DNA from 2 places in the Streptomyces sp. NPDC046866 genome. Region 2 is predicted to be linked to the other one. Evidence: riboswitches for the same ligand, from Rfam matches in the RefSeq annotation. Region 2 holds a riboswitch; the other holds the start of a gene.
The links. Region 2 has a riboswitch for cobalamin ahead of AB0953_RS01895 (CbtB domain-containing protein). Riboswitches for the same ligand answer to the same signal wherever they lie in the genome.
Positions count from the first base shown of each region.

Region 1 (3,392 bases), on a different contig from region 2:
GGGCGAGGAGCGGCGGCACTACGACCTCGATGCGGAAGGTCAGCGGCCTCCTGTCCCGCTCAAGACGGGAAGATTCACCCCACCCACTCCTCATTGCCCGATTTATTCGGTTTTGACGGAACCGGGCGCGGCCCGGTCGTGTCTTGAGCAGTGACAGCAGTCCCCGCCTCACGAAGAACAGGGGGACGTCATGAACCACCTCCGCCGCCGGCAGACCGTGGCCCTGGCCACGGGGGCGCTGCTCACCGCGGGGATCACCCTCGCCGCACCGGCCTCCACCGCCGCAGTCCCCGCCGCGGCCGGCGCCGCGCGCACCACCGCCTCGACCCCGCTCGTCGTGAACGCCCGCTGGGCCGGGCACTGCTCGTACGACCGGATCGTCATCGACCTGAAGGGCCGCGTCCCCGAGGTCGCCGTCACCCGCGTGCCGAAGCTGGTCCAGGACGGGTCCGGCAAGCCCGTCCCGCTGGCCGGGAAGCACTTCCTGCAGATCCGCCTGCACCCGGCCGCCGCCCACCGGGACGACGGCAGCAGCAGCTACCACGGGCCCACGCTGGTCGCGACCCGCCTGACGGCACTGCGGGGCCTGGCCCTGACCGGCGACTTCGAGGGGTACGTCACCTTCGGCGCGGCCTTCGACACCAGGCCCTCCTTCACCTCGTTCACGCTGCACCGCCCCGAGCGCTTCGTCCTCGACGTCGCGCACCGCACCGTGTGCTGCTGAGGCGCGCCACCGCTCCGTCCGCCCGGCGGCCGGGCCGCCGGGCGGGGGGCTCAGCGGTGTTCGGGGTTGGGGAAGTCGAAGCGGCAGCCCGCGTCCCATTCGGAGCGCTGGTTGCCGTGGGCGGGGATGCCGCCGGAGCGTTTGAGCAGGGCCGCCAGGTGCATCAGGTTCCACGACATGAAGGTGGTGTTGCGGTTGGTGAAGTCGTTCTCGGGGCCGCCCGAACCGGGATCGAGGTACGAGGGGCCGGGGCCGGCTTCGCCGATCCAGCCCGCGTCGGCCTGCGGCGGGATCGTGTAGCCCAGGTGCTGGAGGCTGTAGAGGATGTTCATGGCGCAGTGCTTCACGCCGTCCTCGTTGCCGGTGACCAGGGCTCCGCCGACGCGGCCGTAGTAGGCGTACTGGCCCTGCTCGTTCAGGAGCGAGGAGCAGGCGTAGAGCCGTTCGATGACCTGCTTCATCACCGAGCTGTTGTCGCCGAGCCAGATGGGGCCGCACAGGACGAGGATGTCGGCGGCCATGATCTCGCTGTAGAGGACCGGCCACTGGTCGGTCTCCCAGCCGTGCTCGGTCATGTCCGGCCAGACGCCGGTGGCGATGTCGTGGTCGACGGCGCGGATCAGCGAGGTGCGGGCGCCGGCCGCCTCCATGACGGCGCGGCTCCGGGAGATCAGGCCCTCGGTGTTGCTGGTCTCGGGCGAGCGCTTGAGCGTGCAGTTGACGTAGACGGCGCTCAGGTCGGAGTAGTCGTGTTCGGCAGCCACGGGGACAGCCTGTGCGGGGGCCGGCCCGGTCCGCCACCGGGCGGCGGCCGTACGGGTGCGCGGCGGCGTACGGGCGCGCGCCCGCCGTACGGATCCGTTGCGCGCGTCGGGGTGCGGGAGCGGAAGGGCGCCGGGCGTGCGCCGGGCGTGCGCCGGGATGGGGAACTCCCGTGGCGGCGGGTCCGGTTCGCCTCCCCCGCCCGTACGACAGTCCGGCCCGGCGGGCGCAAGCGGAACGGACGGCGGGTCAGCGCGGCCGGAAGCCGGGTTGTTTCGGGTGCATGCGGCCGAATAGGGTCAGCGGGCCTTGGTGTACGGGAAACCGGTGCAAGACCGGTGCGGCCCTCGCCACTGTGAACGGGAAGTCCGGCTCCTCCCCCAGCTGCCGCTGGGGGTGCCCCCAGCGGGAAGCCACTGGGCGGCGCGGGAGGATCCGCATCGCCCGGGAAGGCGGAGCCAGGGCATCGGACCCGTGAGCCAGGAGACCGGCCGGGGCGCGTTGTCCATCCACGAGGTGCTGGAGAGGTCTCCCACTCATGCATATAGCCGAGGGCTTCCTGCCCCCCTGGCACGCGGTCGCCTGGGGCGTCGCGTCCGCCCCCTTCGTCGTCCACGGCGTCCGGGCGCTCACCCGCGAGGTGAAGGCCAACCCCGAGAGCACCCTGCTGCTCGGCGCGTCCGGAGCGTTCACGTTCGTTCTGTCCGCCCTGAAGATCCCCTCGGTGACGGGCAGTTGCTCGCACCCCACCGGGACCGGGCTCGGCGCGATCCTCTTCCGGCCGCCGATCATGGCGGTGCTCGGCACGATCACCCTGCTCTTCCAGGCGCTGCTGCTGGCGCACGGCGGGCTGACGACCCTCGGCGCGAACGTCTTCTCCATGGCGATCGCCGGGCCCTGGGCCGGCTACGGGATCTACGCCCTGCTGCGGCGCTTCGACGCCCCGCTGATGGTGTCGGTGTTCCTCGGGGCGTTCTTCGCCGACCTGGTCACCTACTGCGTGACCTCGGTCCAGCTGGCGCTGGCCTTCCCGGACCCGGGCACCGGCTTCCTCGGCGCCCTCGGCAAGTTCGGCGGCATCTTCGCGGTCACGCAGATCCCGCTGGCCGTGAGCGAGGGCCTGCTCACCGTCCTGGTGATGCGGCTGCTGATGCAGTCCAGCAAGTCCGACCTGGTCCGGCTGGGCGTCGCCGAGCTCACCGCGGGCCGCAGCGAGCAGAAGGCGACGGTGTGACGGGCATGAGCCGGAACGCGAAGATCAACGCCCTGCTGCTGCTCCTGGTCGCCGCCCTCGCCGTGCTGCCGCTGGCGCTGGGACTGGGCGACGGCAAGGAGGAGCCGTTCTCGGGCTCCGACAACCAGGCCGAGGCGGCCATCACCGAGCTCAAGCCGGACTACGAGCCGTGGTTCTCGCCGCTGTACGAACCCCCCTCCAGCGAGGTGGAGTCGGCGCTCTTCGCCCTGCAGGCGGCGCTGGGCGCGGGCGTGCTCGCGTACTACTTCGGCGTCCGCAAGGGCCGCCGCCAGGGAGCGGCAGCGGCGGCCGCCGCGGCCGGGGCCGCCGCTCCCGGTGCTCCGGCCGGTGACGCGGCCGCCCCCGCCGCCCCCGCGGCCCCGGAGTCGTAGCCGGTGCTGCCCATCGACGTGGCCGCGCACAGCAGTCGCTGGCGCGGCCGCCATCCGCTGGAGAAGGCCCTGCTGGGCCTCGGGCTGACGGTGACCGCCGTATGCCTGCCGCCCTGGCCCGGCGGCCCCCTGGTGGCGGCCGCCACCCTCGCCGTGCTGCTCGGGCCGGCCGGGGTGGCCGGGCGGCAGCTGTGGCGGGCCTTCCGGATCCCGCTCGGCTTCTGCTTCACCGGGGCGGTGCCGCTGCTGTTCGCGGTGGGCGGGGCGGCGGGCCCGGTCT
Region 1 covers NZ_JBEYXN010000018.1:84,386-87,777, reverse strand. The annotation lists gene AB0953_RS24300 (hypothetical protein) at 191-724, shown strand; gene AB0953_RS24295 (flavodoxin family protein) at 775-1,488, opposite strand; cobalamin riboswitch at 1,756-1,997, shown strand; gene AB0953_RS24290 (energy-coupling factor ABC transporter permease) at 2,025-2,720, shown strand; gene AB0953_RS24285 (energy-coupling factor ABC transporter substrate-binding protein) at 2,726-3,112, shown strand; gene cbiQ (cobalt ECF transporter T component CbiQ) at 3,116-3,392, shown strand, end outside.
Region 1: another riboswitch for cobalamin. It lies ahead of AB0953_RS24290 (energy-coupling factor ABC transporter permease); the one in region 2 lies ahead of AB0953_RS01895 (CbtB domain-containing protein).

Region 2 (3,392 bases):
CAGAGGTGGCGCACCAGGCCGCCGACCGCGGCCAGGGCCGCGATGATGCCGATCTGGGCCAGCAGCGTGACGGCGGTGAAGGGGGCCAGCAGCAGGACGACGGAGTTGAGCCAGAACGGGACCGCGCCGGTCCACCCGCGCCATCGGCAGAACGCCGTCCGGCAGAACGCCGTCTGCATGTATCACCGGCCCCTCACTGGTCAACTCGTCAGCTGAACAGCCTCCTTGGGGGCGGCGGCGGGTACAAGGGCCCGTTCGGCAAGAAAACCGAAGGCCAGGCCGAAAGTCGTCCACATCGCGGTCTGGATGCCCAGGGTCGCGAGGCGGAACTGCCAGACGAGGGTGGCCGGGAAGTCCTCGGGGACCTCGTTGACGGCCGGCAGGAACGCGTACGCGATCCCGACCGCCGCGACGAAGGCCAGCGAGGCGACCACCGAGGCGTTCCAGTTGCCCATCCCGGGCGCCAGCCGGCGGCCCAGGATCAGCGCGCCGGCGCCCAGCAGCACGCTCAGCGCGATCATCAGCACGAAGAGCGTGGTCCTGGTGACGACGGTGTCGGGGTCGCCGACGGCCGGCGGGTTGGACGGGTACTTGAGGAACGGCACCAGGTTGAGGGTGACGAACAGGCCGCCGGAGACCAGGGCCGCCGTGGCCCGCGGGCCGAAGCGGCCGATGCGGCCGAGGGCGTAGCAGAACACGAGGGCGGCGATGCCGCCGAACGCGACGCCGTACAGCAGCGTGCCGGTGCCGAGGCCGGCCGTGGCCTGCAGGGCCCGGCTGACCGGGCCCTCATCGGCGTGGTCGTGCCCGGCGGAGGCGGCTTCCTCGAGGGCGATGGCCGCGTCGACCTTGGACTCGCCCAGGACGTACGCGACGAGGAATGCGGCCACACCGGCGAACAGGCCGGCGAGCATGCCCCGCACCAGCAGGACGCGGGGGGAGATGGGGTTCATGGGCTTCCCTTGCGGATCGCGGGGACCGGCGGTCCTCCGGGGCGGCGGACCGCCGGATCGGTGGACCGGCGGATCAGTGGCAGGGGAACCCGAGCAGGTGGCGGCCGTCGTGCATCCACTCGTGGACGGTGTCGCCCTCGAAGAGGGCGGTGGCGCCCTGCTCGGCACCGACGAGGTAGAGCAGGACGAGCATCAGGATGCCGGCGAAGACGGCCCACGGGGCGAGCGCGGAGAGCGAGATCGGGGCAACGGCAGGGGCCGAAGCGGGCACGGCGGGGTTGGCCATGGCAGGTACCTCCAGAGGGAACACGCGTCCCGGTCAGTGGTGCTCGCAACGACGGTGGCGGGTCTGACTTCCCTCCCTCGCGGGCGGGTTCACAGTGGCGCGACCGTGCCGGATTTCCACCGGCTTCCGTCGTACCGTCGTCTTGTTTGGTTGTCGTCCGAGACGGTACCCCTCTTATGCTGCCTTTATGAAGAGCGGCGTCGTACGAGTTCAGTTCGTCACACCGCCGTTCGACGACTCCGTCCGGCAGGTGAGATTCGGCCACGGCCGCCCCTGCCCCGGGTACGAGGGGCTCCGCGGACAGGACACCGGCCGCTGGGCGGGCCGCACCCTGGACGACGTGGCCGCCGAGGATCCCGACGGCCTCCGGCGCTGGCTGACCGATCCCGCGTACGCCCCGCCCGGCGGGGAGTCCCTCGCCGCCCTGACCGCCCGCGTCGGCGCCGAACTGGCCGGCCTGGCCCCCGGCACGCACCGCGCGGTCGTCGAGCAGGCCGTCGTACGGGCCGCCGTGGTGCACGCCCTGGACCTGCCGGCCACGGCGTTCTGGCGGCTCGACGTCCGGCCCGGCCACGTCACCGTGCTCACCGGGCGGGCCGGGCGCTGGAACCTCCGCCTCGGCGAACCCGAGGCGGCCGGCCAGGCGGCGGCTAGGCCACGATCCAGTCGCTCGTCGCGATGACCGGCTGTACGCCGTCGCGGTGGACGGTGCCCTCGATGAGGCCGTACATGCGGTCCGCCGCGAAGTAGACCTCGTTGTCGTTCTTGAGGCCGAACGGCTCCAGGTCCACCAGGAAGTGGTGCTTGTTGGGGAGGTTCAGCCGCACCTCGTTGACCCGCGGGCAGTTGTCGAGCACCCGCTCGGCCATCTGGTTCAGGGTCTGCTGGAGCGAGTAGGAGTACGTCTCCGCGAAGGCCTCCAGCATGTGCTTGCGGACCTTCCTGTACGACCGGTCCCAGTCGAACGCGGCGTCGTCGGCGGCGAGCGCCGAGTGCGCCCAGCGCGCGGTGACCTTGGTCGCGAGGATGCGGTCGTACGCCTCCTTGAGCGTGGTGTACCGGTCCTTGATGTAGCCGTGGAACTCGGAGTCCGTCGAGTTCATCACGGTCAGGTCCTTCAGGCCCGAGATGACCTGGAGGCCGGTGGTCTCGCTGTACGTGATCTGCGCGGTGCGCACCTCCTGGCCCTTGCGCACGAAGGAGTGCTGCTCCTTGCGCGTGGGCACCGGGATCCGCTCCCAGGCGAACTCCTCGATGCGGATCTGCGCCTCGCGGATCGGCGCCTGCGAGGAGACGAAGTGCTTGGCCAGCAGGATGCCGAAGGCCTCGGGGGAGTCGATGCCGTGCTCCTTGCCGAAGGCGTACACCGTGTTCTTGGTGGTGTCGGTCGGCAGGCAGTTGGTGTTGTCGCCCGTGAGGTGGACGTCGCGGAACTCGCCGCGCAGCGCGACCGAGACGTTGAGGTCGCGGATCTCGTGCCAGGACCCGTCGCCGCCCTTGCGGGTGACCTTGACGATGCGGTTCTCGGCCTTGCCGTACTGGTTCTGGGCCAGGACGTGCTTGCTCATGCGCTGTCTTCCTTCGGGTACGCGGAGTCCGGCTGGCTGGATCCCGTACGCCCGGCGTCCGGCGGGCCCGCGGCCCGCCCCCCGCCGTTCAGTCCCCCGGGGACCGCCCCGGGACTGACGTGCATCCCGGTCCGTAGGTGCTCTGTCGGATTTCAGCACGTTCACGTGGTGTCCGTAAGGGCGCGGATCCTCCGAGAACGGGCACCCAAGGCTTGGGCGTCCCTCTGACGGTGCAGGTCAGACGGTGTGCGCATCGGCCACGGCGAGGGCCTCGCCGAGGACGGCCAGGCCCTTGGCCACGTCGTCGGCGGCGATGTTGCACGGCGGGGCGACGTGGATGCGGTTGCCCGCGGTGAGCGGCCACAGGCCGCCCTTCTTGCAGGCGGCGGCGAACTCGGCCATCGGCGCGTTGTCCGCGCCCGCGGCGTTGTAGGGCACGAGCGGCTCCCGCGTGGCCCGGTCCCGTACGAGCTCCAGCGCCCAGAAGGTGCCCAGGCCCCGGACCTCCCCGACCGAGGGGTGCCGCTCGGCGAGGGCGCGCAGGCCCGGACCCAGCAGCTCCGCGCCGGTGCGGGCGGACTGCTC
Region 2 covers NZ_JBEYXN010000001.1:406,780-410,171, forward strand. The annotation lists gene AB0953_RS01885 (hypothetical protein) at 1-179, opposite strand, end outside; gene AB0953_RS01890 (CbtA family protein) at 201-953, opposite strand; gene AB0953_RS01895 (CbtB domain-containing protein) at 1,027-1,239, opposite strand; cobalamin riboswitch at 1,278-1,427, opposite strand; gene AB0953_RS01900 (histidine phosphatase family protein) at 1,427-1,921, shown strand; gene pucL (factor-independent urate hydroxylase) at 1,890-2,807, opposite strand; gene AB0953_RS01910 (aspartate aminotransferase family protein) at 3,045-3,392, opposite strand, start outside.